DNA from 3 places in the Mesorhizobium sp. M7D.F.Ca.US.005.01.1.1 genome. Region 3 is predicted to be linked to each of the others. Evidence: predicted binding sites of a transcription regulator. Region 3 holds the regulator's gene; each other region holds the start of a gene.
What was found. Region 3 encodes LexA, which represses DNA repair genes until DNA is damaged. Its sites were predicted from a motif close to TGTTCNNNNTGTGTTCNG; they were not measured.
Positions count from the first base shown of each region.

Region 1: a site for LexA is predicted at 4,830-4,847, ahead of EJ076_RS34580 (helicase-related protein). Genes of this name have one in related genera too.
Region 2: a site for LexA is predicted at 3,773-3,790, ahead of EJ076_RS09595 (ImuA family protein). Genes of this name have one in related genera too.

Region 1 covers NZ_CP034453.1:7,092,287-7,103,006, forward strand. Annotated here, with positions in the region: gene EJ076_RS34560 (citrate synthase) at 54-1,193, shown strand; gene phaR (polyhydroxyalkanoate synthesis repressor PhaR) at 1,395-2,006, opposite strand; gene EJ076_RS34570 (acetyl-CoA C-acetyltransferase) at 2,306-3,484, shown strand; gene phbB (acetoacetyl-CoA reductase) at 3,579-4,304, shown strand; gene EJ076_RS34580 (helicase-related protein) at 5,036-8,458, shown strand; gene EJ076_RS34585 (RNA-binding S4 domain-containing protein) at 8,585-8,971, shown strand; gene fdxA (ferredoxin FdxA) at 9,200-9,538, shown strand; gene EJ076_RS34595 (CarD family transcriptional regulator) at 9,906-10,487, shown strand; gene EJ076_RS34600 (amino acid ABC transporter ATP-binding protein) at 10,573-10,720, opposite strand, start outside.
Region 2 covers NZ_CP034453.1:2,016,486-2,027,205, forward strand. Annotated here, with positions in the region: gene EJ076_RS36005 (hypothetical protein) at 174-299, shown strand; gene EJ076_RS09570 (hypothetical protein) at 335-754, opposite strand; gene EJ076_RS09575 (TetR/AcrR family transcriptional regulator) at 817-1,461, opposite strand; gene EJ076_RS09580 (GFA family protein) at 1,712-2,095, opposite strand; partial or broken gene EJ076_RS09585 (phosphotransferase) at 2,092-2,481, opposite strand; gene EJ076_RS09590 (hypothetical protein) at 2,512-3,267, opposite strand; gene EJ076_RS09595 (ImuA family protein) at 3,821-4,585, shown strand; gene EJ076_RS09600 (DUF6504 family protein) at 4,497-6,020, shown strand; gene EJ076_RS09605 (error-prone DNA polymerase) at 6,017-9,283, shown strand; gene EJ076_RS09610 (hypothetical protein) at 9,394-9,663, shown strand; gene EJ076_RS09615 (alpha/beta hydrolase) at 9,751-10,605, opposite strand.
Region 3 covers NZ_CP034453.1:4,230,874-4,241,593, forward strand. Annotated here, with positions in the region: gene lpxA (acyl-ACP--UDP-N-acetylglucosamine O-acyltransferase) at 1-635, shown strand, start outside; gene EJ076_RS20240 (LpxI family protein) at 607-1,524, shown strand; gene lpxB (lipid-A-disaccharide synthase) at 1,517-2,689, shown strand; gene gltA (citrate synthase) at 2,721-4,049, opposite strand; gene gltX (glutamate--tRNA ligase) at 4,234-5,658, opposite strand; gene EJ076_RS20260 (ComEC/Rec2 family competence protein) at 5,760-8,225, shown strand; gene lexA (transcriptional repressor LexA) at 8,219-8,956, opposite strand; gene kynU (kynureninase) at 9,394-10,641, opposite strand; gene kynA (tryptophan 2,3-dioxygenase) at 10,719-10,720, opposite strand, start outside.

The sequences.
Region 1 (10,720 bases), 2.9 Mb from region 3:
CTGGGCAACATGTCCATCAATCTTGATCAATAGAATCAATATCAAAGGTCGATATGTCCGAGTGGTTGTCCAGGGAAGAAGCGCTCGAGCGCCTCAAGGTGCGGGCACAGACGCTGTACGCCTATGTCAGCCGTGGGCGCATCGGCATGCGGCCCGACCGCGCCGATCCGCGCCGCAGCCAGTATCGCGCCGACGACATTGCAGCCCTGGCGACCCGCCGGGCACGCGGCCGCAGCCCTTCGGCTATCGCCGAAAGCGCGATCGCCTGGGGTGAGCCGTCGATCGCAACGGCGATCTCGACCGTCTCGCACGGTCGACTCATCTATCGCGGGCAGGACGCCGCAGCGCTTTCTGCATATGCCACATTGGAAGAAACAGCCGCAGTGCTCTGGGCTCTGCCTGAACCGGTGACTTTCGAAGCACCGTCACCGGATGCGCCCTATCAGCCTGGCCGAGCCTCGGCCTTTGCACGACTTGCCGTGCTTGCCGGCCAGGGGCGCCCATCGCTTGGGCGCAGCGCCGCCTCGCTGCATGCCGATGCCGCGCACGCGGTCGGCGTGCTGGCCGGCGCGCTGGGCGCGCCGGCGGGATCAGGTCCGGTCCACCAGCGGCTGGCGCAGGAGTGGTTGGTGGATGCTGGCGGCGCGGACGCGATCCGCCGGGCGCTTGTCCTGCTTGCCGATCATGAACTGAATGCGTCGACCTTCGCCGCGCGCGTCGCAGCCTCGACCGGCGCGCCGCTGGCCGCTTGCCTGCTCGCTGGGCTCGCGACGCTATCGGGGCCACGTCATGGCGGCGCCGGCGAGGCGGTGATGCAACTGGCCGAGGATGCGGCGCGACATGGCGCTGAGGCGACGATCCGGCGCTGGCTCAGCCATGACCGGCCGCTGCCGGGATTCGGTCATCAGCTCTATCCCGACGGCGATCCCCGAGGGGCGGCGCTGCTGTCGGTGATCGAGGTTGACGGCACACTATCGTCCCTGCGCGATGCTGCCCTTGCCGCTACCGGTGCGCTTCCCAACGTCGACTTTGGGCTGGCCGCCCTGACGCGCAGCCTTGCCTTGCCGCGCGATGCACCGTTCCGCCTGTTTGCGCTCGCACGCAGCGTCGGCTGGGCCGCGCACACGGTCGAACAGATAACAAGCGGAAGTGTCATCAGGCCGCGCGGCCGCTATGAGGGGGTGCTGCCTTAGAGCAATTCCAGGAAAAAGTGTGAAACGGTTTTCCGTCCGGAATTGCGTCAAAACAGAGAGTTAGAGCATGATCCCGAAAAGTGGGTACCGGTTTTCACGGACAAACGGTTTCCGTTTGTCCAGCGATCATGCTCAAACAAACAGATAGAGGGCGCAGCAATCCGATGGGCCGTTGCGATCGGATCTTTCGATCCGTAATTCTCACGACATCGTGTCGAGCTTGCGCTGCATGGCCGCGATCTGATCCTTCAACTCCTGAAGGTCGTCAGGTTTTTCTTGCGTTTCCTTCCTGGCCGGCTCGGGCGTTGGCGCAGCCGCTGGCGCGGAGCCAGCGGGCGGGAACGGCGTGAACAGCCGCATCGCATTCTGGAACATTTCCATATTGCGGCGTGTCTGCTCCTCCAGCGCCTTGATCGGCGTGGTGATCTTCATCATGTCGAGCGGCGATTTGCCGATCGCACCCTTCATCTGCTCGCGAAAGCGCTCCTGCTCCTTGGAGAAGGCGAGCATCGACTGTTCGAGGAAGCTCGGCACGATCATCTGCATCTGGTCGCCGTAATAGGCGATGAGCTGGCGCAGGAACGGGATCGGCAGCATGTTCTGCCCATCCTTGTTCTCCAGTTCGAAGATGATCTGTGTCAGCACCGGATGCGTGATGTCGTCGCCGGTCTTGGCGTCCTGGACGGTGAACTCCTCGCCCTTCTTGACCATCTCGGCGAGGTCCTCGAGCGTCACATAGGTGCTGGTGCCGGTGTTGTAGAGGCGGCGATTGGCGTATTTCTTGATGATGATCGGATCGTCTTTAGCGGCCATCTACATCCTCCCAGGGACACCGGCGCGCCTCTGAGTAAGCCGCCGATAACGATTGTGCCTTTTTTGAGGATATGCGCAAAAGCCTCACAATTCCAAGCAGTTTGTGCAGTGCGGGATCACTAAATGCTGCATAGCGGGCAAAATATGCTGCGCAGCAATGGACGAATGGCCGCCACGGCAAGGCGCGACCTGCTTGCCGCGCATGGGCGCCATGCCTATTTCCGGTTTGACTTGGGGTTGGGAAAGGGCAAGAAAAGTCCTCAACGACAGAACAACACCTTTGAAGTCTGGAGAAGAAAATGTCCGCTTCCATCGTCATTGCCAGTGCAGCGCGCACGCCGGTCGGTTCCTTCAACGGCGCCTTCGCCGCCACCCCGGCGCATGAGCTCGGTGCCATCGTCATCAGGGAATTGCTGTCGCGTGCCGGTGTCGAACCAGGTGAGGTCGACGAGGTCATCCTCGGTCAGGTGCTGACTGCCGCTCAGGGTCAGAACCCGGCCCGCCAAGCATCGATCAATGCCGGCCTGCCCAAGGAAACCACCGCCTGGGGCCTCAATCAGGTTTGCGGCTCGGGCCTGCGCGCCATTGCGCTCGGCATGCAGCAGATCGCCACCGGCGATGCCAAGGTGATCATCGCCGGCGGCCAGGAATCGATGTCGCTTTCGACGCATGCCCAGCACCTGCGCGCCGGTGTCAAGATGGGCGACTTCAAGCTGATCGACACCATGATCAAGGACGGGCTGTGGGATGCCTTCAACGGCTATCACATGGGCAACACCGCCGAAAACGTCGCACGTCAGTTCCAGATCACCCGCGAAGACCAGGACCAGTTTGCGCTCGCCTCGCAGAACAAGGCGGAGGCCGCGCAGAAGGCCGGCAAGTTCAAGGACGAGATCGTCGCCGTCACCATCAAGAGCAAGAAGGGCGACACCATCGTCGACCAGGACGAATACATCCGCCACGGCGCCACGATCGACGCCATGACCAAGCTGAAGCCGGCTTTCGACAAGGACGGCACGGTGACCGCCGCCAATGCCTCCGGCATCAATGACGGCGCCGCTGGCGCGCTGCTGATGAGCGAAGCGGAAGCGGTGAGGCGCGGCATCACCCCGCTGGCGCGCATCGTGTCCTGGGCAACCGCCGGCGTCGATCCGCAGATCATGGGCACCGGACCTATTCCCGCCTCGCGCAAGGCATTGGAAAAGGCCGGCTGGTCGGTCGGCGATCTCGACCTGATCGAGGCCAACGAAGCCTTTGCCGCCCAGGCCTGCGCCGTCAATAAGGACATGGGCTGGGATCCCTCGATCGTCAACGTCAATGGCGGCGCCATTGCCATCGGCCACCCGATCGGCGCGTCGGGCGCCCGCGTCTTCAACACGCTGGTCTTCGAAATGCGCCGTCGCGGCGCCAAGAAAGGCCTCGCCACCCTATGCATCGGCGGCGGCATGGGCGTCGCCATGTGCGTCGAAGCATTCTGAAGAAAGCCACTAACCCGGGCGGCGCGAGCCGCCCGTTCTGTATCCAGTGCCTGCCAAGCCCGACAACAGGGCGATATCAAAAAAGGGGAAATGCATGACCAAGGTAGCAATCGTCACAGGCGGATCGCGCGGTATCGGCGCGGCGATCTCGATCGCATTGAAGACCGTCGGCTATTCGGTTGCCGCGAACTATGCCGGCAATGACGAAGCGGCGGCGAAATTCAAGGCCGAGACCGGCATTCCGGTCTACAAATGGTCCGTCGCCGACTATGACGCCTGCGCCGCCGGCATCAAGCAGGTCGAGGCCGATCTCGGCCCGGTCTCGGTGCTGGTCAACAATGCCGGCATCACCCGTGACGCCATGTTCCACAAGATCACGCGTGAACAGTGGAAAGAGGTCATCGACACCAACCTGTCCGGCGTCTTCAACATGACGCATCCGCTGTGGGGCGGCATGCGCGACCGCAAGTTCGGCCGCGTCATCACCATCTCCTCGATCAACGGCCAGAAGGGCCAGGCCGGCCAGGTCAACTATTCCGCCGCCAAGGCCGGCGACATCGGTTTCAGCAAAGCTCTCGCTCAGGAGGGCGCGCGCGCGGGCATCACCGTCAACGTCATCTGCCCCGGCTACATCGCCACCGAGATGGTCAAGGCGATCGACGAGAAGGTGCTCAACGAGCGTATCATTCCGCAGATCCCCGTCGGCCGCCTCGGCGAGCCCGAAGAAATCGCGCGCTGCGTCGTCTTCCTCGCATCCGAAGATGCCGGCTTCATCACCGGCTCGACCATCACAGCCAATGGCGGCCAATACTTCGCCTGACGACGTGGCGATTTAGGTGGAGAGATCGACGGGCCGGCACACTGGCCCGTTTTTCGTTGCCGGCATGATCCCTTTGACGTGCTCGCGACGGCAGCTGACCCAATCCGGCACGCAGAGGTTAACAGCCACCCGCTGCCCTGTGCGAAAGCTGCTTCGCAAGCTGTGGATTCTCGGTGGATAAGCTGTTCACAACACAAGATATTGGGGTGAACAAACCAAGAAAATTCCGGCATCGCTGATTCGTCGCCGATTCGTTCCGGCTTTGAGCGGAACGTTAACGACGACAGCCGGAATCGCCAGCCAGTTCCTTAACGTCGATTAAGAAAGATCAACAATTTCATAATCTTGGCCGAGGTGCGCCAAGCCAATATGATCGTTCATCGGCAAAGGTTAACGACAACGCCCTCTTAGCATCAAACGGGCCAGTTCAGCGATTCAGCATGTGGTGCGACTCGCGGTCGCAAAATCCACATGTAGCCGTGAACAAAAGCTGAATCTGCAGGAGTCACTGATTCGTCGCTGATTCGTTCCAGACTCGTTCTATCTGTTAATCCGCAGCCGATTGTGAGCTTGACAAAAACACCTTCTGGCCGCTGGCGGAACATTCCGCTTTCGCTTCGCGCCCGAAATCCCTATGTGTCGCCTGTCATACGCGCCACTTGAGGCACGCTCCCGACAACCAGAGGCCAGAAAGCCTTATTTCCAGGTCCCAGAAGCCTTATTCTAGGTCGATGAACATCCAGCCCAAACACACCGAGCCGCTGATCCTGTCGGGCCGCGACGTGACCGCCGTGCTTGGGCCGACCAACACCGGCAAGACCCATCTCGCCATCGAGCGCATGGTGGCGCATGAGAGCGGCATCATCGGCCTGCCGCTCAGGCTGCTGGCGCGTGAAGTCTACGCCCGTGTCTGCGAAAAGGTCGGCGCCCACAAGGTCGCGCTGATCACCGGCGAGGAAAAGATCCAGCCGCCGGACGCCAGATATTCGGTCTGCACCGTCGAAGCCATGCCGCGCGAGACCGACGCCGCCTTCGTCGCCATCGACGAGGTGCAGCTTGCCGGCGACCTTGAGCGCGGCCACATCTTTACAGACCGCATCCTGCATTTGCGCGGCCGCCAGGAGACGCTGCTGCTGGGTGCGGCCACCATGCACGGCATCTTGCAGCGCCTGCTGAGGGGGGTCTCGGTGGTGACGCGGCCAAGGCTGTCGCATCTTGCCTATGCCGGTTCGAAGAAGCTGACACGCCTGCCGCGGCGCACGGCGATCGTCGCCTTCTCCGCCGACGAGGTCTACGCCATCGCGGAACTCATCCGCCGCCAGCAAGGCGGTGCCGCCGTCGTGCTCGGCGCGCTCTCGCCGCGCACCCGCAACGCCCAGGTGGCACTATTCCAGTCCGGCGATGTCGACTATCTCATTGCCACCGACGCCATCGGCATGGGCCTCAACCTCGATCTCGACCACGTCGCCTTCGCCCAGAACCGCAAGTTCGATGGCTTCCAGTATCGCAACCTGACGGCGGCCGAGCTTGGCCAGATCGCCGGCCGTGCCGGCCGGCATCTGCGCGACGGTACCTTCGGCGTCACCGGTCAGGTCGACCCCCTGGACGAGGAGCTGATCAAGAAGATCGAAGGCCATGATTTCGATCCGGTGAAGGTGCTGCAGTGGCGCACCGCGCATTTCGACTTTGCTAGCCTCGATGCGCTGAAGCGCTCGATTGAAACCAACGCCCCGGTCGAGGGCCTGACGCGGGCATTGCCTGCCGTCGACGCGCAGGCACTCGAGCATCTGTCGCGCGACGAGGACATCCGCGCACTCGCCACCAATGCCAAACGGGTGGCGCTGCTGTGGGAAGCCTGCGCGCTGCCCGACTACCGCAAGATCGCACCGGCCCAGCATGCCGACCTCATTGCCTCCATCTACACGGACCTCGCACGCCACGGCCATGTCGACGAGAATTACATGGCCGAGCAGGTGCGCCGCGCCGACACAACGGAGGGCGATATTGACACGCTGTCGCATCGCATTGCCCAGATCCGCACCTGGACATTCGTGTCGAACCGGCCCGGCTGGCTGGCCGATCAGGCACACTGGCAGGAAAAGACGCGCGAAATCGAAGACAGATTGTCGGATGCGCTGCATGAGCGGTTGACGAAACGCTTCGTAGACCGCAGGACTTCCGTCCTCATGCGGCGCCTTAGAGAAAATACCATGCCTGAAGCCGAAATTAGTCCTACCGGAACCGTCCTTGTCGAAGGCCACCATGTCGGCGAGTTGCAAGGGTTCCGCTTCACCGCTGATCAGACCGCCGGCGGCGAAGACGCCAAGGCGGTGCGCAGCGCTGCCCAGAAGGCGCTGGCCGCCGAATTCGAGGCACGCGCCGAACGCTTCGGCGCCTCGGCCAATGGCGACATCGCGCTTGGCTCGGACGGCACGCTGCGCTGGATCGGCGCGCCGATCGGTACGCTGGTCTCGGGCGAAGACGCGTTGAAGCCGCGCCTAGTGCTGCTCGCCGACGAACAGCTGACCGGCCCGGCGCGCGACAAGGTCGCCGCGCGTGCCGAGCGTTTCGTCAATTTCCAGATCGAGTCGCTGCTGAAGCCGCTGGTCGACCTGAAGAACGCCGACCAGATTTCCGGCATCGGCCGTGGCATCGCCTTTCAGCTGGTCGAGAATTTCGGTCTCATCAACCGCCGCGACATCGCCGAGGAGATGAAGTCGCTCGACCAGGAAGGCCGCGCCGCGCTTCGCCGACTTGGCGTGCGCTTCGGCGCCTACCATGTCTTCGTGCCGGCGCTGATCAAGCCGGCGCCTGCGGGGCTGGTGACGCTGCTGTGGGCGCTGAAGAACGACGGCAAGGACAAGCCAGGCTTTGGCGACGTGGTCCATGCGCTCGCCTCGGGTCGCACCTCTGTGGTCATCGACCCGGCCTTCGACAAGACCTTCTACAAGCTGGCCGGCTACCGCAATCTCGGCCGCCGCGCCGTGCGCATCGACATTCTGGAACGGCTGGCCGACCTGATCCGCCCGGCGACCAACTGGAAGCCCGGCCTCGGCCAGCGCCCGGATGGCGCCTATGACGGCCAATCCTTCATGGTGACGCCGCCAATGATGTCGATCCTCGGCGCTACAGCCGACGACATGGAAGAAATCCTCAAAGGTCTTGGCTACCGTTCCGAGCCGAAGCCGGCCGTCGAGGTCAAGGCGCGGCTCGAAGCGCAGGACAATGCCGCGCGCGAAGCGGCGGTGGCGAAGCTGGCGGCGGAAGAGGCTGCACGAGCCGAGCAGGCCAAAGCGGCCGAAGCCACGGCAACTGATGCCGCGGCAGAGGCAGCAATCGAAGGGTCGGAGCCGGCATCGGACACAGTGGCCGTTTCGGAAACGGCGGCCGAGATCGTCGCGGACGCTGCGGCCGAACCTGCTGTGCCTGCCGTGGAAGAACAGGCGGACGCTCCGGTCGAAGCCGTGCAAGACGAAGCGCCGGTAGCCGAGACTGCTGCCGAAGCCGCTGAACCGGCGCCGGTTGAACCGCAGGCAGAGGCTGAGACTGGCCAGATTGGAGCCGCGGCGGCAGAAGAAGCCGCACCGGCCGAGCTGGTGTTGGATGCCGCGCCCGCGACGGACGCGGTCCCGGACGAACCTACTGCGGTGGCTGAAGCAGCCGTCGGCGAACCCGCTCCGGAAGCCGAAGCGCCAAAACCCATCCTGTTGTGGCGTCAGGGGCGGTTCGAACAGCGCCCGCGCAACCGCGACGACAACCGCAGGAACAATCGCCCGCGCAACGGACAAGCGCGCGGCCGAAGTGATGCGCCTGCGGATGCCGCCGGCGCACCGGCCGCAGCTGCACCCGGAGAACGTCCGGCCCATGAAGGACGGCGCGATGGAGCCGGTAAGCCGCGCTTCGACCGCTCGAAGTTCAAACCCAAGCCGCAGGCCGAAGGCGAACAGCGGCGTGATGGCCGGCCGCAAGGCGAGCGTCCCGACCGCCGCGAAGGCCGGCCCGACTGGAAGGGCGGCAGGCCGGATGGCAAGGGTGGTCCGCAAGGCGGCAAGCCCGCCTTCCAGCCGAAGCCACGCGAGGAGCGCCCGGTGCGCTTCGATCCGGATTCGCCCTTCGCCAAGCTCGCCGCGTTGCGCGACCAGCTGAAGAAGTAGGCCAGAGCCGGATGATTTCAGGTCGAATCGACCTGAAATCTGATTCCGCCTCTAAACTAAGAGATGGAGCATGATGTCGTCCGAAAACCGCTTCGCACTTTTCGGCATCATGCTCTAGGCGCTTCGATGGTTGCTGAAGGCCGCCAGCGTATCGACAAATGGCTGTTCTTCTCGCGCGCCGTGAAATCACGCTCGCTGGCGGCAAAGTTGGTCATCGCCGGCCGGGTCCGCATCAATCGCGACAAAGCAGCGCAGGCCTCCGATCAGGTCAAGCCAGGCGACGTGCTGACCATCACGCTTGAGCGGCGCATTTTCATCTGGAAGGTGCTCGGCGCCGGTGCACGACGCGGCCCGGCCGAGGAGGCCCGCACGCTCTACGAGGATATCTCGCCACCGCCCGCACCGAAGGGCGAAGCCCCTCCTGATGCAATTCCGGGGCTGCGTGAGGCCGGTAGCGGCCGCCCGACCAAGAAGGAACGCCGCCAGACCGACCGACTGCTCGGCGAAGATTGATGCCTAGCGTACGCAGCGGTTTTGCGACAGCGATACGCCTAAGGCAAGAACTGAGCCCGGCAAACAAGACGTTCTGCGGGACATGACTGACTTCCGCCGGCGCTGCCGTCTGGAATTCCATTCCGGAAACACCGGCACCGCCCGCAATGGCTACCCTTGCAAGCGGTCGATAAAGGCGTTACCTGACGGAAAAAGCCCAACAAAAATGGGACGTCCCGGAGCCGACCGATGACCTATGTCGTGACCGACAATTGCATCAAATGCAAATACATGGACTGCATCGAGGTCTGTCCGGTCGACTGTTTCTACGAAGGCGAGAACATGCTCGTCATCCATCCCGACGAGTGCATCGACTGCGGCGTTTGCGAGCCGGAATGCCCGGCCGACGCAATCAAGCCCGACACCGAGCCGGGCCTCGACAAATGGCTGCAGGTCAACACCGAATACGCCGAGAAATGGCCCAACATCACCGCCAAGAAGGAACCGCCGGCAGACGCCAAATCCTTCGACGGCGAGGCCGGTAAGTTCGAGAAATACTTCTCGGCAGAGCCCGGCGAGGGCGATTGACAACACGGCCGCAAAGGCCGGTATTACGCAAGGTAAGAGGCAGGTCACATTAACCGGCTTGACAGCTGGCGCCGACCCGTGGCCTTCGCGTATGCAGCAAAACCTTGATTCTTCCGACTTTTTGTGTTACATCAGCCAAACATGCCGGTGACACAACGTCGATTTATGGCGCAGACGCCCCAAATCACTGAAAGGTGAAAATCCCATTCCGGACCAGAGCGATCTGGGCCAGGCGGCCGCAATATTGCGTTTGCCGGTCCGGCTTTTCCGATGGGTTCATCTGTTGTGCGGCTAACGATCGGTTTCCCCGATCGCGCGAGTTCGGGCCGGCAGGACGCCGGTACCACAACAAGGAGTTCAGGGCGTAATGGCAACGATCACCCCGCAGAAGAAGTCCACCGCTGCGCGTCACGGTTTCAAGACCGGCGAATACATCGTCTATCCGGCGCATGGCGTCGGCCAGATCGTCTCGATCGACGAGCAGGAAGTTGCTGGACACAAGCTGGAACTGTTCGTCATCGACTTCTCGAAGGACAAGATGCGCCTGAAGGTGCCGGTCGCCAAGGCGACCTCCATCGGCATGCGCAAACTGTCGGAAGAGGATTATGTCGAGCGCGCGCTGAAGGTCGTGCAGGGCCGCGCCCGCGTCAAGCGCACCATGTGGTCGCGCCGCGCCCAGGAATATGATGCGAAGATCAATTCGGGCGACCTGATCTCGATCTCGGAAGTTGTGCGCGACCTCTACCGCGCCGACAACCAGCCGGAGCAGTCCTATTCCGAGCGTCAGCTCTACGAGGCGGCGCTCGACCGCATGGCCCGCGAGATCGCGGCCGTCAACCGCATGTCGGAAACCGAAGCCGTGCGCCTGATCGAGGTCAACCTCAACAAGGGCCCTAAGCGTGGCGCCAAGGCCGACAATGAGGAAGCCGAGCAGGAAGAAGCTGCCTGAGCTTTTTCGCCTTTGAATTCATGAAAAACCCGGCCTCGCGCCGGGTTTTTTGCTTTCTGGCGTGACGCTCAACCGAAGGCAGCGCTTACACCTCGCCGCCACCTTCCCTCATGGCCTCCTGCTTCAGCGTCGCAATGAAGCGCTTGGTCCGTTGCTGCTCAGGGTTGTTGAACAGCACCGCGGCCGGCCCCTTCTCGACGATGACGCCGGCGTCCAGGAACACCACTTCCTGG
Region 2 (10,720 bases), 2.2 Mb from region 3:
CTGCTTCTTATAGTGATAGCGCTTCTGACTTTCTAGAGGAGAGGCGATACGAGCCAGGTTCTGGGACGCTTTCGCGGTTGTGGAGATGGTCTGCATTCCCGAAAATACGTGAAGACGGCAAACTAACCTTTCTCCGGCTACATGGATTGCCGCTGCCGGCACAGTGAGCGGACATGATGCAATTGCTCACGCGCGCCCTCAAGGCGACGATCCTCGGCCTCATCGTCTTTTTGCAATTTCGCCTCCTGCCGGCCGGCGCCCTGGCCGGAACGTTGCTCAAGCGCGGCTATGGCTCTTGACCAGCCCTCGATCGCTTGGCGATCGCTTGCTGGGCTCACGAGTTCGGTTTGGCGATCCAGCCGACATAGGTGAGCCAGAGTCCGAGAAGCGAAAAGGCTCCGAAACCGAGACGAACCAACGCAATCGCATCCATCGAGGCGGTGGCACCCTGGGTGATCAATTGTGGCATGGCCAACAGAGTGAGACCGCGAAGCGCGAGAAACCAGCCCAGCAGGGAAATTGCAATCGCGGACGGGCTTCGCCAGTGTTGGTGAAAACCAATGATGATCAGTCCCCAGAGCAGTAACAACGCTCCAAGCATCCACGGCCAAATCGGATGTTCGGCGAAGTCCGCGAGCATCTCTTTCAGTTCAGGGGCGCGAACCGCAATCGTGGCGGGAACAATGAAAAAGAATGGGCCAAGGACCCGCGCGAACGCGCGCGTTCTCGCTTGAGCTTCCGAGGTGATGCCCATGACACCCTCCTTTCAACGGACCTCCTGGTCCGACCGTGAATCTGGCGCGGCCGATGGCCCGTCTACCGAGCCCATTTTGGCCTGCGTCGCGACGCGACCTGTCCCGACTCCTTCAATTCCAACGAGCCGATCCCTGACCACGACAACGCCACGCCCAACTCGATCATATGCGTGATGGAAACCTCGGGATGGCCAAGCCACCACTCCGCAAGGGCATGGAGCCCTCGTTTCAGAAACTCGGCTGCAACTTCGATATCTTGCGGTGTTTGCCCACGCAGCAGTGGGGTCAGGAATTTCGCAATCCCGGCGGAAGCTCCCTTCTGGACGGCCCGCGAAGCTTCCAACGATTCATGTGCCCCGTAGGGCACGAGCAGCAGGACTTTGATGGCATCAGGGTTGTCCTTCACGAAGCTGAAAAAGCCCGCAATCGCTGTCCGAAACCTATGTTCGTCATCTTCCGGCAGAAGCGCTGCTTCGGAGCCTTGCGCCAACAACTGTTCCCGAACCGTTTCCAGCACCGCGCCGAACATGTGCTGCTTGGAGGGGAAGTGATCGTACAGAACCGGCTTGGAGATGCCTGATGCAACCGCAATCGCATCCATCGACGCGCCTTCATATCCTGATCGGGCAAACTCAGCCAAAGCCGCAGCCAGAATAAGGGTCCGCCGCTCCGGCCCGCGTAGCCGTTTCTTTACGCTTGATTTCATCCTCGAGTATTAACCTACTTTATAGTAGGTTTCAAATGAGACTTTTGAAATGGTCGATATTTTGTGGTTAGCGGTTGCAAGACGGTCCTGCGATCACGAACCGTTGCTAGGAAATTATCTGCCGCGCGAGTACGCCGCCCTTCTCGATCGGCGCGCTTCGGAGCCTGGTTCTTAGCGGACGACCGCTTACTGCCGAGGCTATGTGAAAACTCGGCTGCGGTTGAAGCTCAGAGTGTTTGTGACGGGGTCTTCAGTTGGTACCGTTGACCCACGGATGCCGGTACTGATCATAAACGGCCTGTGTTGGCGCGGGGAAGCCTGGATCGGCAAACGAACCAACGCCGACTGCAATTAGGTCCGGCTTGCGCTGAGGCTCCCAAAAAACGGTCGAGCCGCAGTCAGGACAAAAGTGAAATCTTACCGGAAAGCCGCTATCGGACTGGCGCGAATAGCACTTGCTCGGGCCCTCTACTCGAACACCCTGCCGGTAAAAAAAAGCTGCAACACCGTAGGTGCTGCCGGTCCGCTTCTGACAAGCAAGGCAGTGACACAATGATACTTTTCTAGGCTCGCCAGCGCAGGTCACACGGAGGCTTCCGCAAGCACAGGTCGCCAGTCTCGCCACGCACGTCATAGAAGCGCTGGCGATAACTTGTCACCCTCCCAACCCAGGAGGAACGCCACATGGTTTCTGAGCCACGCACTTGGCAGGTTCTCCGATCCCCACTCGTCTACCTTGGTCGCGTATTCTCCCATTAACCAGATATGTCGGATGGCAACGAAGATCGGCACCGCTGCTTCGCCTGCCGGAGATAAGGATCGCACCGATCTATAGCCTTCGTCGAAGGCATGCCACATGGCATGCCTTCGCCGCCCGAAGGACACTTGCGCCCATAGGTGGACGCCTAGATCGTAGGCCAGGTAGCCATAACCGCCATCATCGAAATCGAAGAGTATTGCTTGCCCAGTCAATGGCCCCGATGTGGCGATGCGAGCGTTCAATCCATGACAGTCGCCATGGACGATGGCGGCCGTGTAACCCGTTCACCACTATTCGAAATGCATCGACTGGCCGCGCATCATTGCCAGGGTCAGTGCGATTGCAGGATTTGCCGGCGGCTTCTCCATAAGCAGGGAGCCGTCGAAATCGCGCCACGCCGCCATGCGCAATTCGTCACCGTCGTCGGCGGCTGCAGGGTCGAAAACGTGGGCATCATAGGGATCCCTGCCAATTTCAATCGTCCAGTCCTTGAGCGCCTTGCGAGCCATTTCTTCGACCTGGGCAAGGTCGCTGGTGAAGAAGGGAATACGGTCACCATCTTCCGAAAGCGGCTCCACCCGATCCAGTGTCGGCCGCTCCGGCACCCAACCAAGAACGAAGGCAATATCGAAATCGATCTGGCGGTCCGGGCCTGCAGTAACCTCCAGCCGTTTGACGACGTCCGGGTAGAGCTGCCTGCGCGCCGGCCACGTGTCCGGAAGCCCCTCGGCTTGCAATCTCGTTCGGGGAACGTCGATCAGTTCCATGATCTGATGGCGCGGAACTTTGTCCTCCGGCCAGCCCGCACAACATGCAATTGTCGCAGCCTCGTCGGCTTCCATCCAGACCGAAGCAGCCTGGTCCTCGTCCTCGGTTGGCTGGTCGTCTTCCGGAAAGCCTTTGATGTCCCACCCTTCCAACGCGAACAAACCTTCCGCGCCTTGCAAAGCGGTAATGCCGGCCCGCGCGAAGACTGCTTCGGCTGCTGCGACACCGCGTGCCAGTTCCTCGGGCGTTGCACCTTCAATGTTCAAGCGAAGTTCCATGGTTCGCCTCCTGTAGCAATCATCCCGACAGTGAACAAAATAAGAACATTGCTGTCAATAGACTCTTGACAACGGCGAAATAGCCACGTTTTTTCAAATAGATGGCACACTGGCCGACGGTCGATGATCTGTGCTCAGTTCCCAAAGGCAACTGCATTCATGGCCGATGCTACACGCGGACCACCGCGGACGGGGACAGTCGGTCCCGCGTCCCGTCCTGCGGCCGGCGCTATGCTGACGCTCCTACGGGTGTCCTGTTAACCGGCCGCGGCGGGGGCGAATTTCCTCCGTCCCACGCGCGACAATGTCCGCAATTCCGGACGCGCATAGGACTGCGGTTTATGCGCCGTTTCTCCTCTGGGCGCCGGCAGTCGCCGACGCGACGTCCAACGCGGCATCGTGGCCTCGTGCTGTCGGCAAACGACGCTATCGGTGTCACGAGGCGGTCGCGCCAACGTTTCTTCCGCAACGCCACCTCACCATGCCATTGACTCTTTATTAGGAAGAGAACAAATGAGGAACATACCATCAGCTTTTCGCGTTCAGGGGACAGATGAGTGCATCGGCGCCAAACGCGGCCATTTCCGATCTCCGAACTCGCATTGCGCGTCTCGAAGGCGGCAATGTGCGCGAACGAACGGTGCTCCCCTTCGGCATCGCGCCGATCGACAGCCACCTGCCGGGGGGCGGTTTGGCGCTTGGTGCTCTCCATGAAGTTGCCGGCGGCGGCAATGGTGCAATCGATGGCGCTGCCGCGTCGCTTTTTGCGGCCGGCATTGCAGCCAGGACGCAAGGCAAGGTGCTGTGGTGCGTGACGCGTCAGGACCTGTTTGCGCCGGCAATCGCCCAGATCGGACTTCACCCCGACCGGGTGATCTATGTCGAAGCCGGTGACGACAAATCACTGCTCGCCTGCTTCGAGGAAGGTCTGCGGCACGTCGGGCTTGGGGCTGTGGTCGCTGAGGTTGCCCGTCTGTCGATGACGGCCTCGCGCCGTTTGCAGCTTGCATCGGAAGGCTCCGGCGCGATGGGCATCGCCATCCGCCGCTGGCGCCGCCAGACCGAAGCTGCCGATTTTGGGCAGCCGACGGCGTCCGTCACGCGCTGGCGCGTTTCTGTCTTGCCGTCGCGACCGCTGCCTGTGCCGGGCGTCGGCCGGGCACGATGGCAACTGGAACTGATCCGATCTCGTGGAGGCGAAACGCTCGATATCGAAGTGGAGGCTTGTGATGCCAAGGGTCGTCTCGCTCTTCCTTCCAAGCTGGTCGACAGACCGTCTCAGAAGGAAATTGGGCGACGTCTCGCCGCCACCGGATAAGCCGATGGTGCTGGTTGGACGGCAGGGCAACCGTCGCCTGGTGGTTGCCGCGGATCGCGCAGCGCTGGAAGCAGGGCTGCGCGTCGGAATGCCTGCGACGAAGGCGCAGGCTCTGGTTCAGGGGCTGGTGGTTATGAACGCGGAGCCCGATGCCGACGCGGAGGCATTGGAGCGGCTGGCCCTGTGGGCATTGCGGCGGTACGCGCCGATGGTCGCTGTGGATCCTCCGGACGGATTGGTCATGGACACCATGGGCGCCGATCACCTTCATGGCGGCGAACAGATGATGCTGACCGATATGGTCGAACGTCTCAGCCAGGTCGGCTTCTCGGCGCGGGCAGCGATGGCCGATAGCTGGGGCGCCGCACACGCTGTCGCGCGATACGTCAACCGGACCGTCAGCCTGGTCACCGTCAACGCAACCTGCGAAGCGATCCTCCCTCTGCCCATCGCGGCACTGCGATTGCCCGATGCGATCGTCGGCGGTCTGCGTGTTTTGGGTTTCGACAGGGTAGGCGAGCTTTTGAAGCAGCCGCGCGCGCCACTGACCCTGCGCTTCGGCCCGGAATTGTGTCGCCGTCTCGACCAGGCTGCTGGCCGCCTCTCAGAGCCGATAGAGCCAGTGCGGCCAGCCGAAATGGTCGAGGTCAAACGTGCCTTTGGCGAGCCAATCGGTGCGGCCGAGACAATCGCACGCTGTGTCGGCAAGCTTGTTCAAGCGCTGAGTATCGAGCTCGAGACCAAAGGCCTCGGCGCCCGGCGGCTCGATCTGCTGCTCTACCGCGTCGATAATCGCATCGAAGCCATTCGCGTCGGCACGGCCTTGCCGGTCCGCGATGTGAAACGGCTGACACGACTGCTCTGCGACAAGATCGAGACGGTCGATCCGGGCTTCGGCATCGAGTTGATACGTTTGTCCGCGCCCCTGGCTGAACCGCTGACACCTAGGCAGACCATTTCGTCACTCATCGAGCAACGAGATACTGACATTTCCGACCTGATCGACATACTCGGCAATCGCGTCGGCGAGGAGATGCTCTATCGGTTTACGCCGGTGGCAAGCGACGTGCCCGAGCGATCGTTTCGGCGGGTGGCCCCCGCGTCTGCGGAAACCGGCGACGCATGGCCAGACCATTGGCCGCGCCCCGCTCGTTTGTTTGCCGTGCCTGAGCTCATCGAGGCGATAGCGCTGCTGCCGGATCATCCGCCGGCGAGCTTTACCTGGAGAGGCATCCGTCGGCGAGTCAAGCGCGCCGACGGGCCCGAGCGGGTCTTTGGGGAGTGGTGGAAGCGCGACGCCGAGCTTGCCGCCGTGCGCGACTATTTCCAGGTCGAGGACGAAGCCGGCGAGCGCTTTTGGATCTATCGCGCCGGTGACGGCGAGGATGCCGGGGCCGGTTCGCATCGCTGGTTCCTGCACGGCATCTTCGGATGAATGCGTCTTACGTCGAACTGCAATGCACCTCGCACTTTTCCTTCTTGCGCGGCGCCAGCTCCTGCGACGAATTGTTCGCGCAAGCAGCCATCATGGACATGCCGGCACTTGCCATTTGCGATCGCAACAGCCTGGCGGGCATTGTGCGCGCGCATGAGGCGGCCAAGGCGACCGGTGTCAGGCTGATCGTCGGCTGCCGTCTCGATCTGGTGGACGAGATTTCGGTCCTGGTCTATCCGACCGAGCGCGCATCCTACTCCCGGCTATGTCGCATGCTGTCGTTGGGCAAGGGACGTGGCGGCAAGGCGAAGTGCGTGCTGCATTGGGACGACCTTGTTGCTTATGGCGAGGACCTCGTTGCGGTGTTCCTGCCCGACCAGGCCGACGATACATGCTCGCTCTGGCTGCGGCGGATCCGCGAGGCCTTTGACGGTCGCGCCTATATGGCGCTGACGCTGCGCCGCCGTCCTAATGATGCGCTGCGGCTGCACGATCTGTCCAACCTCGCCGGACAGGCCGGCGTGCCGACCGTCGTTACCAACGACGTGCTGTTCCACGAACCGTCACGGCGCATCCTGCAGGACGTCATCACCTGCATCCGGCACAATGTCACCATCGACGATGCCGGGTTTCGGCGCGAGCGGCATGCCGACCGCTATCTGAAACCTCCCGCTGAAATGGCACGGCTTTTTGGCGGCTATCCCGAAGCGATCGCCAGGACGGTCGAGATCGCCGATCGCTGCCGGTTCTCATTGGACGAGCTTGCCTATCAATATCCCGAAGAGCGGATGCTACCGGGGCTGACACCGCAGCAGGCCTTGGAGAAACTCACCTGGGAAGGCGCGACGGAGCGGTTTCCCGAGGGCGTGCCGGACAAGGTTGTCGGCACGCTCAAGCATGAATTGCAGCTCATCGAGAAGCTGCAATACGCGCCGTATTTTCTGACGGTCAATGCGATCGTTCGCTTTGCCCGCAGTCAGGACATCCTCTGTCAGGGCAGGGGATCAGCCGCCAACAGCGCCGTCTGCTATGTGCTGGGCATCACCTCGATCGACCCCGACCGCAATGATCTCCTGTTCGAGCGCTTTGTCTCGGAAGAACGCCGCGAACCGCCCGACATCGATGTCGACTTCGAACACGAGCGGCGTGAAATCGTCATGCAATGGGTGTTCGACGCCTATGGCCGTGAACATGCAGCACTTTGCTCGACCGTCATCCGCTATCGTTCCAAGGGCGCCATGCGCGATGTCGGCAAGGCCCTTGGCCTTCCCGAAGACCTCATCAAGATGCTGTCGTCACAGGTCTGGGGCTGGTCGGACGAAGGCGTCCAGCCGAAACATGCCGAGGAGCTGAATCTCAATCTCGAAGACCGCCGCCTGCGGCTGGCGTTGGACTTGGCCAGGCAGCTGATCGGCGCGCCGCGGCATTTGTCGCAGCATCCCGGTGGCTTCGTACTGACCCGCGACAGGCTCGACGATCTGGTGCCGATCGAGCCGGCCGCAATGAAGAACCGCCAGGTCATCGAATGGGACAAGGATGATATCGATGCGTTGAAGTTCATGAAGGTCGACGTACTGGCGCTGGGCATGCTGTCCTGCATGAAGCGCGGCTTCGATCTCCTGTCACAACACAAGGGCATCAGTCTCGATCTCGCAACGATCCCTGCCGAGGATCCGCGCACCTACGCCATGATCCGCAAGGCCGATACGCTGGGCACCTTCCAGATCGAATCCCGCGCCCAGATGTCGATGCTGCCGCGCATCAAGCCGCGGACCTTCTATGATCTGGTCATCGAGGTGGCGATCGTACGGCCCGGCCCGATCCAGGGTGATATGGTGCATCCCTATCTGCGCCGGCGGGAAGGCAAGGAGGACGTCGTCTATCCCAAGCCCGAGCTCGAAAAGGTGCTCGGAAAAACGCTAGGCGTCCCGCTGTTCCAGGAGCAGGCTATGCGGGTCGCGATTGAATGCGCTGGCTTTACGCCTGGCGAAGCCGATCAGCTTCGCCGCGCCATGGCCACGTTCAAGCACACTGGCGGTGTTTCCAGCTTTGGCGCCAAGCTGATCGGCGGCATGGTCAAGAACGGCTATGAGCGCGAATTCGCCGAAAAGACCTTCAAACAGCTGGAGGGCTTCGGCAGCTACGGCTTTCCCGAGAGCCATGCAGCCAGCTTCGCGCTGATCGCCTACGCCTCGTCCTGGCTGAAATGCCATCATCCCGATGTCTTCTGCGCGGCTCTCCTCAATGCTCAGCCAATGGGCTTCTACGCACCGGCGCAGATCGTTCGCGATGCCCGCGACCATGGCGTCGAGGTGCGGGCGGTATGTGTGAATGCGTCGCGCTGGGACTGCACGCTCGAGCCCACCGAGAACGAGGGCCGGTTCGCCGTGCGTCTTGGGCTGCGCATGGTGCGTGGCCTTGCCAATGCCGATGCTGCGACCATCGTCACGGCACGTGCCGACCTGCCCTTTGCGTCGGTAGATGACCTCTGGCATCGCGCTGGTGTTCCCGCGGCATCTCTGGTCGAACTCGCCCAGGCCGACGCCTTTCAACCCTCATTGTCGCTGGCGAGGCGAGAGGCGCTGTGGGCGATCAAGGCGCTGCGCGACGAGCCGCTGCCACTGTTTGCGGCGGCCTCGGCTCGCGCGCGCCACACGGTGCCGGAAATCCACGAGTCAGCCGTGGCATTGCGCGCCATGACATCAGGCGGCGAGGTCGTCGAGGACTACGGGCATGTCGGGCTGACCTTGCGCGATCATCCTGTGTCCTTCCTGCGTGCCGACCTGCGGCGCAAGCGCATCGTCTCTTGCCGCGAGGCCATGCAGGCGCGCGATGGCCAGTGGCTGGAGGCAGCCGGGCTTGTGCTGGTTCGACAACGTCCCGGCTCAGCCAAGGGCGTGATGTTCATCACGCTTGAGGACGAGACCGGCATCGCCAACCTGGTCGTGTGGGTGAAGGTCTTCGAGAAGTATCGCAGGGTCGTGCTCGGCGCCGGCATGATTGGTGTTTACGGGCGCATCCAAAGAGAGGGCGACGTGGTTCATCTCGTCGCCCATCGGCTGAGTGATCTCTCAGCCGATCTTGCCAGCGTTGGCGACCGGGACACTGCCTTCCCGCTGCCGCATGGGCGGGGCGACGAATTCCATCATGGCAGCCCCACGCCCGATCCACGCGGCATGCCGAAGGGGCCGAGGCCGAGGAATATCATTGATCCCTATCTGCACATCGATCAGATCAAGGTGAAGACGCGGGATTTTAAATAGGGGGCAATGCTGGGCAGCCGGCACAGTCCGCCGGTAACATCAAAATTTATTTGCGGCGCCTCGGCGTGCTGATATTATTCGGCCTTCGTAGCTTTCGAGGAGGAAAGGCTATGTTCTATCCCGGTCAGTGCTTGGGGCCGTGCGAGATTGACGTGCTCGCCCGCGTGTGTCGAACGGTATGCCAGGAACGAGGTCTATCGCTTCAATCCATCGAGGCCGAGCGCACCGCCGCGCACCTGCTCAAGTTGTTTATGAACGGCTTGACGGGCGAGGAGGAATTGCTGGATGCCGAGAGGAACCGCGCGGTGCGCATATCCTATTCTACCGCACCTCTCGCGTGCACTGCTGCAGGCCAATTGGCCGGCGCAGCAGCCTCTTAGGGTCTCCTCTTCAGCCGGCGGCCGACAGGAACGCACTGCCATGCCGCGGGATTGGAAATAGGAAGCTCAATCGGTGCTTCTGTCATTTCAGAGAAAGGCCTTGAACGCCGCTGCGAGAGCGGCTGGATTTTCTTCGGCGACATGGTGCCCACTCTTGATTCCAGAGCCGCCCACGTTGTCGGCCCAGGGCTTCCAGATTGCGACCGGATCGCCATAGATCTGCTCCAGGTCGTCGTCGAGTGACCAAAGGCATAGCATCGGACAGCGCACCTTCCGGCCGGCCTCTCGATCCTCACGGTCATGGCGATGGTCGATCCTGATACCTGCACGGTAGTCTTCGACCATCCCATGGACTACCGCGGGATCGTGGATCAGCGAAACCAACTCGTCATAGGCTTCGCGTCCCATCTCATCGGGCCGCAAGGCGCTGTACCATGCCATTGGGTCTGCCAGGATGGCCCGTTCCGGCTTCTCAGGCTGGGCGAAGAAGAACCAGTGGTACCAATCGCGCGCAAATTTCCAGTCGGCACGCTCCAGATGCTCGATAACTGGCAATCCATCCACGGTGATCAGTTTTCGCACCAGATCGGGATGGTCCATCGCCATTCTGAAAGCCACCAGACTGCCACGATCATGCCCGGCGACGAAGAAACTGTGGTGGCCCAATCTTTCCATCACCTCCACCAGCGCCGAGGCCTTTGCCCGCTTGGACGAGAACCTGCTCTCCGGATCGTCCCGCGGTATGTAGGAGCGCCCGAAGCCGGGGAGGTCGGGGCACACGATCCTGAAATCTGCTGAGAGCAAGTCCGCGACGTGGCCCCACGTCATGTGCGAGCGAGGATGGCCATGGATCAGAAGCAGAGGCGGCCCAGATCCGCCATGCCGAAGCCGTATCGGTCCGCCCTCCGTTTCCACCATTTCAAGCACGAAGTTTTCGAACATCTATCCGTCCTCAGAATTGGCGGCTGTCCCCGTGAAGAACGTTCTGAGGATGGAATGGTTCGGGACGTTCGGGACGGGCCAATCGCCACTGCAGGCACGTCGGCTTCCGGCTGGC
Region 3 (10,720 bases):
TGGGCGCACCGCCGCAGAACACCAAGCACAAGGGCGGTCGCACCACGCTGGTCATTGGCAAGAACTGCACGATCCGCGAAGGCGTGACCATGCATCTCGGTACCGATTCCAGCCGCGGCGAGACGACGGTCGGCGACAATGGCAATTTCCTCGCCTACGCTCACATTGCCCATGATTGCGTCGTCGGCAACAATGCCACGTTCGCCAATGGCGCGACATTGGGCGGCCACTGCGAGGTCGGCAACAACGTCTATATCGGCGGCCTGACCGCAGTGCATCAGTTTGTCCGCATCGGCGACAACGCCTTTCTGGGTGGCTGCTCCGCGATCGTCGGCGATGTCATTCCCTATGCCATCGCGGTCGGCAACCGCGCCAGTCTGCGCGGCCTCAACATTATCGGCCTGAAGCGCTCCGGCCTGCCGAGGTCCGAAATCCTTGTGCTGCGCAAGGCTTACAGGATGATCTTCGACCGTTCCCGCACCGTTGGCGAGAACATCGAGTTCGCCAAGGCGGAGTTCGCGTCGTCGCCGACCGCCATGAAGATCATCGATTTCATCACCAGTCGCGGCAAGCGGCACTATGCTGTGCCGTCGCTCAAGGGCGGCGATGGCGACGATGTCGATGACGAAGACTGAGGCAGCGGCAGCGCGTCTTGATCTCTCGCCGGGCTCCAGGGTCGGCATCATCGCCGGCGGCGGCAGTCTGCCGGTCGAAGTCGCGGCCGGTTCGGCTGAACAAGGCTATCCGCCCTTCGTCATCGTGATGGAAGGCGAGGCCGACCGGATGGCGGAGCTCTCCCGGTATGAGCATGAAAGCCTCGCCCTGGAAGGTATCGGCTCGCTGATACGGTTGCTGAGGCGGCACCGGATCACCCATCTGGTGCTTGCCGGCGAGATCAAGCGCCGGCCAAGACTGACGCAGCTCCGTCCAAGTCTCAGCCTGCTCGCAGTGATACCGGTTGTTGTCGCGGCGCTGGCGCGTGGCGACGATGGCCTGCTGAAGGTCCTGGCGCGAGGTCTCGAAGCGCGTGGAATAAAGGTCGTCGGCGCCCACGAAATCGTGCCGAACCTTGTCGCCACCGAAGGCGTCCTGACCAAAGCCATCCCACGGAAATCGGACTGGCGCGACATCGAGGCAGGCCTTGCAGCGGCAAAGGCCATCGGCGCGCTGGATATCGGCCAGGCGGCGATTGCGGTCGGCGGTCGAACGATCGCGCTGGAAGGCATCGAGGGGACGGCCGGACTGCTCGACCGTGCGAAGCTGCTGCGCGGCCATGGCCGCATTGCGGGGAAGACCCGCGGCGTTCTGGTCAAGTGCGCCAAGCCTGGTCAGGAACTGCGCGCGGATCTTCCTTCCATTGGCCCGCAAACGGTCGAAGCCGTGCATGCGGCCGGGCTTGCCGGCATTGCCGTCGAGGCGGGACGTTCGCTGATTCTCGAAGGCCCCGAAACCATCGCGCGCGCCAACGCACTCGGTCTGTTCGTCATTGGTCTGCCTGCCGCGACGGAGCCACACAATGGCTGACAGGGCATTGAAGGTCGCGATCGTTGCCGGAGAGGAGTCTGGCGATCTGCTCGGCGCCGACATCGTGCGTTCGCTCAAGCAGGCTACCGGGCGCGAGGTGCAACTCGTCGGACTCGGCGGCCGCCATTTGCAGGCGCTGGGACTGGCATCGCCATTCGATGCCGGCGAGATCGCCCTGATGGGGTTCAGCGCCATCTTGCGCGACCTGCCGCGCCTGATGCGGCGGATCAGTCAGCTGGCCAGGACCGTTGCGGACGAAAGGCCGGACTGCCTCGTCACCATCGACAGCCCGGACTTTTCGCTGCGCGTCGCCAAAAAGGTGCGGGCGGCCAATCCATCGATCCCGATCATCCACTATGTCTGCCCGAGCGTCTGGGCGTGGCGGCCGGGCCGGGCGGTGGCGATGAAGCCCTATGTCGACCATATCCTCTGCATCCTGCCGTTCGAGGTGAAGGAGCTCGAGCGGCTGGGCGGCCCACCGGGCACCTATGTCGGGCATCGCCTGACCCATGATGCTGGCGTGCTCGCCGCGGCCAAGGCGCAGGACCTGCCGCGCGACCTTTCTCCTGATCGCGTCAAGACCCTGCTTGTCCTGCCCGGTTCGCGGCGCGGTGAGGTGCGGCGCCTGCTCGACCCGTTCGGCGAGACGGTGTCGATGCTGCGCGCGCGTGGACATCGCCTGCGCCTGCTGCTGCCGACGGTTCCGCATGTCGCCGACCTGGTCAAATCCTCGGTCAACCGCTGGGATGAGAAGCCTGAGGTCATCGTCGATTCCCAGCGCAAATGGCAGGCCTTCGGCAAAGCCGATGCCGCGCTGATCGCGTCCGGGACAGTATCGCTGGAGCTGGCGCTGGCCGGCGTGCCGATGGTCTCCTGCTACAGGCTCGATCCCGTCGCCCGAGTCGTGGCGCCTTACCTGCTGTCCGTCTGGTCGGCGCTGCTGCCCAATCTGATCTCGGATCGAGCCTTAGTTCCGGAATTCTACAATGAGTATGTCAAGCCGAACAATCTGGCCCGGCAATTGGAAGCGCTGTTTGCAGACAGTGGGATGCGCGCCTGGCAGAAGCAGGGCTTCGCCGAGATCGCGCGGCGCATGGCGACCAACAAGCCTTCAGGCGAGATCGCGGCGGGCGTTGTGCTGCGTCACATAAAAAAGGCGCCCTGACGGGCGCCTTCTTCAATCCAGAAAGCCTCGATCACCGCTTTGCGATCGGCACATAGTCACGCTCCGGCGCACCGGTATAGAGCTGGCGCGGGCGGCCGATCTTCTGGCGTGGGTCCTCGATCATCTCCTTCCACTGCGCGATCCAGCCGACGGTGCGGGCGACCGCGAACAGCACGGTGAACATGGTGGTGGGGAAGCCCAGCGCCTTCAGCGTGATGCCGGAATAGAAGTCGACGTTCGGGTAGAGCTTCTTCTCGATGAAATAGGAATCTGTCAGCGCGATCTTTTCCAGTTCCATGGCGATGTCGAGCAGCGGATCGTCCTTGATGCCAAGCTCGCCCAGAACCTCGTGCGCGGTCTTCTGCATGATCTTGGCGCGCGGATCGTAGTTCTTGTAGACACGGTGGCCAAAGCCCATCAGCCGGAACGGGTCGTCCTTGTCCTTGGCGCGGGCGATGAACTCCGGGATGTGATCGACATGGCCGATCTCGCCCAGCATGTTGAGCGCCGCTTCGTTTGCACCACCATGCGCCGGGCCCCAAAGGCATGCGATGCCGGCAGCGATACAGGCGAACGGGTTGGCGCCCGACGATCCGGCGAGACGAACGGTCGAGGTCGAGGCGTTCTGTTCGTGATCGGCGTGAAGTATGAAGATGCGCTCCATGGCGCGCGCCAGCACTGGATTGATCTTGTACTCCTCGCACGGCACGGCAAAGCACATGTGCAGGAAGTTGGCAGCGAAATTCAGCTCGTTCTTCGGGTAAATGAAGGGCTGGCCGATGTGGTATTTATAGGCCATCGCCGCGATCGTCGGCATCTTGGCGATCAGCCGCATGGAGGCGACCATGCGCTGGTAAGGGTCGGAGATGTCGGTGGAGTCATGGTAGAAGGCCGACAGCGCGCCGACCACGCCGCACATCACCGCCATCGGATGCGCGTCACGGCGGAAGCCGGTGAAGAAGCGCGACATCTGCTCATGCACCATGGTGTGGCGCGTCACGCGATAATCGAAATCGTCCTTCTGCGCCTTGGTCGGCAATTCGCCGTAGAGCAGGAGATAGCAGACCTCGAGGAAGTCGCCGTGTTCGGCCAACTGGTCGATCGGATAGCCGCGGTGCAACAGGATGCCGGCGTCGCCGTCGATGAAGGTGATTTCGGATTCGCAGCTTGCCGTCGAGGTGAAGCCGGGATCGTAGGTGAAGGCGCCGGTGGTGGAGTAGAGCGAGGCGATGTCGATGACATCAGGCCCGACCGAACCGCTTCGCACCTTGAATTCGTGAGTCTTGCCGGCGAATTCAAGCGTTGCCGTGGCCTCCTGGGTCTTGCCGCCCAAATCCAGTTTTTTCGCAGCTTCGGTCATTGCAAACTCCTTGTTGTTTCCTCATGCCGGCAAAGGCAAAATCTTGCAAAGCGACACTTCGAAATCACCGCAATGCGCGTATTCGCCACCGCATTTCAGGAGGTGCGTGCCAGATTGGGCCAAGGCCTAATGTTGCACTGCGAAACCCGCCTTTCAATGCCAATCTTCTTGGGCCAGTTTGCTCCTAATCGATTTGATCGGTTATGCGCGCCAGGCTTTCCTCGCGGCCGAGCACGGCGAGCACATCGAACACACCCGGCGAGGTGCTCTTGCCGGTCAAAGCGGCGCGCAAAGGCTGGGCCACGGCGCCGAGCTTGTGGCCACCAGCGAGTGCAACCTCGCGGATCGCGGCCTCCGCTGCAGCGGCCGTCCAGTCACCTGTAAGCCCGTTCAAAGCTTCGTGAGCACCGCGCAGGATCTTGCGGGCATCGTCATTGAGCAGAAGGGCGGCCTTGTCATCGATCGGCAGCGGTCGCGTGGCAAACAGGAAGGCTGCGCCATCGACGAGTTCGACCAGCGTTTTGGCGCGCTCCTTCAGGCCCGGAAGTGCTGCCAGCAACTGCGCCTTGTTGGCGTCGTTCAAGCGCGAGGCCATTGCCGGGCCACCCTCCAGATAGGGCAGGGTGGCGATGAAGATATCGAACAGCTCGGCATCGCTCATGCGGCGCATATGCGCGCCGTTGATGGCTTCCAGCTTGGCGAAATCGAAGCGGGCCGCGCCCTTGTTGACATCGCCGATGTCGAACCAGGAAATCATGTCCGTGATCGACATGATCTCGTCGTCGCCATGGCTCCAGCCGAGACGCGCCAGGTAGTTGAGCAGCGCCTCCGGCAGGTAGCCCATGGCGCGATAGGCCTCGACGCCAAGCGCGCCGTGCCGTTTCGACAGCTTGGCACCGTCGGCGCCGTGGATCAGCGGGATATGCGACATGGACGGCACGTCCCAGCCCATGGCGTCATAGATCACGGTCTGACGGGCGGCATTGGTCAAATGGTCGTCGCCACGGATGATGTGGGTGACGCCCATGTCATGATCGTCGACGACGACGGCATGCATGTAGGTCGGATTGCCGTCCGAACGCAGGATGATGAAGTCGTCGAGATCCTTGTTGGGAAAGCGCACCTCGCCCTGGACGCGGTCATGGACGATGGTCTCGCCCTCGGTCGGCGCTTTGATGCGGATGGCGCCCTTGGCGCCTGCAGGAGCCTCTGAGGGGTCGCGGTCACGCCAGCGGCCGTCATAGCGGGGCGGCAGGCCCTTGGCTCTGGCGGCCTCGCGCATCGCCTCCAGCTCGGCCGGCGTCGCGTAGCAATAATAGGCCTTGCCCATGCGCACGAGCTCCTCGGCCACCTCGCGGTGGCGCGGCGCACGCTCGAACTGCGACACCGGCTCGTCGTCCCAGGTAAGGCCGAGCCAGGAAAGCCCGTCGAGAATGGCAGCGGTCGCGGCTTCGTTGGAGCGTTCGCGGTCGGTGTCCTCGATGCGCAGCAGCATCGTGCCATCGGTGTGCTTTGCATACAGCCAGTTGAACAGCGCCGTGCGCGCGCCGCCTATATGCAGGTAGCCGGTGGGCGAGGGGGCAAAACGGGTGACGACCTTGTCGGACATGGAACTCTCGGAAACCATCTGAAGCGGGTGCTGTCGCGCGGACTTTCGCGCGGTTGGCGTTCATGTAGCATAGGGTGTCGAGGGCGCAAGGGGCAGACCCGATGGCTGGACGAGGCTGGGGCTCGGATCAGGGCGAGGACGCTGTCATTGGCGTCAGCGAACGGTCGCTTTTTGCGCCTCTGCCAGCCCCGCTGCCGCCGCCGTCGCCCCTCGTGCCGGCTCCCGGCAAAGCGCCGTTACAAGCGGATGTCGGCGCCTCTGTTCCAGTTGCCGAAACCGGCAGGATCGTGCGCGTGCGCCGGCAAATCGGCCGGATTTCGCTGCCTCGCTTGCGCCATAGCGTAGCCACAGCAGCGGGCCTGGAACTCGACCGAGGCGTGGCCTTCCTGCTGGTGCCGGTCTGCCTGGCGATCGGAGCGATCGGCTATTTTTCGCTGACGGCGGAGCCTGACTTTGCCAAGCCCGTCGCGGTCGTCGCCCTGGCGGCGCTCTGTGCGCTGGTCTCCCGTTCATGGCCGAAGACCCATCTGTGCTTCATGGCCGCGCTGCTGTGTGCGCTCGGGCTACTCGCCGCAAAGGTCGAAACGTGGCGCGCGGGCACGCAGATGCTGGGGTCGGAAATCTCGACGCAGGTGACCGGCCGAGTCGTCTCGATCGACCAGATGGAGAGCGGCCGCATCCGGCTGACCATCGACGTGACTTCGACCGCAAGGCCGAAATTGCGCTATATGCCGGAGCGGGTGCGGCTTTCGGCACGCAAGATCCCGGCAGACATGACAGCCGGATCCCTGATCATTGGATATGCCAAGTTGTTGCCGCCGACCGGTCCGGTGCGGCCGGAAAGCTACGACTTCTCCTTTGACAGTTATTTCGCCGGCATCGGCGGCAGCGGGTTCTTTCTCGGCAATCCAAAGCTTGTCGTCACCGATGACGGCGACATGCCGCTATCGGCCCGCCTTTCCTCAAGCGTAGAAAATGCCCGAGAAGCGATTGCCGACCACATCAGGGCCAGCATTGGTGGCGCCGAAGGTGAGATCGCCGCGGCGCTGATCGTCGGCGTGCGCGCCGGCATTCCCGATGAAATCAATGAAGCGATGCGGCGTACCGGCATCTACCACATCATCTCCATTTCAGGACTGCACATGGCGCTGGTCGCCGGCACCATCATGGGTCTGCTGCGCGGCGCCTTCGCCTTGTTTCCCGACTTTTCCGCGCGTCGTCCGGTCAAGAAATATGCCGCCGCCGCGGCACTGTTCTCGATCGCTGCCTATCTCATCATCTCTGGCGTCGTCGTTGCCGCCGAGCGCAGCTTCATCATGCTGGCGGTGATGCTGATTGCCGTTCTGTTCGATCGGGCGGCACTCACCATGCGCAATCTGGCGATCTCGGCGATCGCCGTCATCGTGGTGTCGCCGCACGAGGTGGTCGGCCCGAGCTTCCAGATGTCCTTCGCGGCAACCGCAGCACTTGTCGGCGCCTATGCCGGCTGGTCGGATCATCGCGCGGGGAAAACCAGACCGCCGCCGCCGAAGCGATCCTTGCCCGGCTTCCTGACGCGAAAATTCCTGCTGGCGGCGGGCGGCTTGGCCATGACATCCATCATCGCCGGCGGCGCCACGGCGCTGTTTGCTATCTGGCATTTTCAGCGTGTGTCGCCGCTAAGCCTGTTCGCCAATCTGGCCATCATGCCAATCGTGTCACTAGTTGTCATGCCTTTCGCCGTCCTCAGTGCGCTGGCGATGCCCTTCGGCGCCGATGGTCCATTCCTTTATGTGATGGGCAAGGGCCTGACCGCGATGATCGCCATGTCCGGATGGATTTCCGAGCGTTCGCCCGTCGATGGAGTCGGATTGATTTCGCAGCAGTCTGTCCTGCTGGTGGCGATTGCCCTGGTCATCGCGACGATGGCGACGACATGGCTGCGGCTCGCCGCTCTTCCCTTCGCGCTTGCCGGCCTGCTGACCGTTTCGGATACGCGCACACCCGACGTGCTGATCTCCGAGGACGCTCGACTGGTTGCGTTGCCGATCGGCGGCGGCGAGTTCGCCGTCAGCCGCGCACGGCCGAACGAATTCACCGTCGACAACTGGAAGCGCGCACTGACATCCGAAACCATCGTCGTGCCGGAAGTCTTCACCCAAGGAGACGCACAATTCGAGATCGCGGATGCCCCGGAACTGCCGCCGGGATCGCCGTTCTATTGCACGTCAGGCGTTTGTCTCGCCAAGCACACGTCCGGCGCGATCATTGCTTATGTCGAGGATCGCAAGGACACGTGGAAAGCCTGCGGCTTCGCCGGGCTGATCGTAATCAATGACGCGACGGCCTATGACGCTTGTCACGATCCGCTGGTTCTCGTCATCACCAAGCGACAACTGGCTCGCAAAGGCAGTGCTGCCGTCTTCTTCGATCGCCAGTCGGCGACCGCGCCGGCAACCGTCAGCTTCGCGGTGGACAGGCCCTACCGGCCTTGGCATGAACAACGCAAATTCTCACGCGAGGCGAGGGGACTGCCGCCCTTCAAGAGACCCGAGAAGCCAGTGGTTAAACCGCAGCTGCCTCAGTAGCGGCGGATCAGGCCGACGAGCTTGCCTTGCACCTTGACCCTGTCCGGCCCGAAAATACGGGTTTCATAGGCCGGATTGGCGGCTTCGAGAGCAATCGAGGCGCCCTTGCGGCGGAACCGCTTCAGCGTCGCTTCCTCTTCATCGACCAGCGCCACGATGATTTCGCCGGGGCTCGCCGTGTCGGCATTGCGGATGATGACGGTGTCGCCGTCGAAAATGCCGGCCTCGATCATCGAGTCGCCCTTGACCTCCAGCGCATAGTGCTCGCCGCCCATGATCATGTCCGGCGGCACCGAGATCGAATGCGTCTGATGCTGAATGGCGTCGATCGGCACACCGGCAGCGATGCGGCCCATCACCGGGATCGACACCGCGGAGACCACGTCGTCGTCATTGCCGGCCGAAGACATCCGCGAAAGCGCCGGCTTGATCTGCCGGCCAAGGCCGCCTTGACCAAGACTGCCCTGGATGACGCTTGGCGAGAATTTTTTTGCCGCGTTGAGGCCGGGCGCGATCGAATCCGGCAGCCGCAGCACTTCCAGCGCGCGTGCCCGGTTGGGCAGCCGGCGAATGAAGCCGCGCTCCTCCAGTGCCGTAATCAGCCGGTGAATCCCGGATTTGGAGGCAAGATCGAGCGCCTCCTTCATCTCATCGAAGGATGGCGGAATGCCGCTTTCCTTCAGGCGTTCATGGATGAACATCAGCAGTTCGTGTTGCTTGCGCGTCAGCATGGCGGCCCCCAGGGTACCTGAAACCAGAATCAGAAAAACAAACCCAGAACAAACACTATCTGTTCCAGTTGTGTTCTGCAACCGTTTAAAGTTTAATGAATTTGTTAAGGTGGCGGAAATTATTCCGCGGTTGCAAGCGGATCTCGTCGACGCCTGCATGCCGTCGCAGTGCGCTTTCCGACATTGAAATTGTTATGGTTAATAGCCTGTGGCCCATCCCGAGATCAGGCCTGGCATGGCTGCCGACAGGCCCCTCGACGGTGGGCTTTCCAGCTTTCGTTTGCCGTGAACGAAACGAAGCCAAAACGCCAACCTTGGTTAATTATTGTAGCCTGCACTGGCCACCAGCAACGAACGCATGTGCGAGCTGGAAATTCGTCTCTTCGTCATCCGACCAAGGGGAGAGTCTATGACAACAGATCGTCGAGACGGCTGCGTTAGGTAACGGCCTCCTTGACGGCGAAACGCTGGTCCTTCCATGCACCCGTGCGCAGAATGTCTTCCAGCACCTCGACCGCCAGCCACACATCCTTGTAGCCGACATAGAGCGGCGTGAAGCCGAAACGGATGGTCGATGGCGCGCGGAAATCACCGATCACGCCACGCTCGATCAGCGCCCGCATGATTTGATAGCCATGATCGTGAAGGAACGACACCTGGCTGCCGCGGCTGGTCGTGTCGCGGGTGGTCTCCAGCGTGAGACCATAGGCGCCGCACTTTGCTTCGACGAGCTGGATGAACAGTTCGGTCAGCGCGACGCTTTTCTTTCGCAATGCCGCCATGTCGACGTCGTTCCAGATGGCAAGCGCACCCTTGAGCGCCCGCATCGACAGGACCGGCTGCGTGCCGCACAGAAAGCGGCGGATACCGGTGCCGGCCACGTAACCCTGTTCGAAGGCAAAGGGCCGCGCATGCCCCCACCAGCCGCTGAGTGGCTGGCTGATCTCGCCGTGGTGGCGCCGGGCGGCATAGATGAAGGCCGGCGCGCCCGGACCGCCGTTGAGGTACTTGTAGGTGCAGCCGATGGCGAAGTCGGCATTTGCGTGATCGAGCTCGACCGGCAGAGCGCCGGCGGTGTGGCATAGATCCCAGACGACCAGCGCTCCGGCCGCATGAGCCTTACGCGTCAGCGCCGCCATGTCGCGCAGTTCACCCGATTTGTAATTGACGTGGTTGACCAGCACCACCGCGACGCTTTCGTCGATCAGTTCTTCGATGGTTGGCGCGTCGACGCCCGCGAGGCGCAGCAGGACGCCATCCCGGGTCGAGGCCACGCCTTCGGCGATGTACAGGTCGGTGGGAAAACTGTCGCCCTCGGCGACGATGGCCAACCGGCCGGGCCGCATCTCCAGCGCCGCATGCAACACCTTGTAGATGTTGGTCGACGTCGTGTCGCAGACGACGGTCTGGCCGGCCCCGGCTCCTATCAGGCGCCCGAGCTGGTCACCGAGTTCGATCGGCATCTCGAACCATCCGGCTGTATTCCAGGCCCGGATGAGACCCTGGGCCCATTCCTGGGTCGCCGCCTGCTGCAGCTCGCCAAAAACGGCATGAGACGCTGCCCCAAGTGAATTGCCGTCGAGATAGATCACGCCTTCCGGCAGAATGAAACGATGGCGCATGGCACGCAGCGGATCCGTGGCATCCATCGCTTCGATTGCAGCGAGATCAGGAATTCCACCCATGGTCAGTCCTCGGTTGTTCGCGAAGGTTTTCCGCCACAGAGCGTCCCCTCAGTGAGCTTGTTTTCATTTCGATGATGTC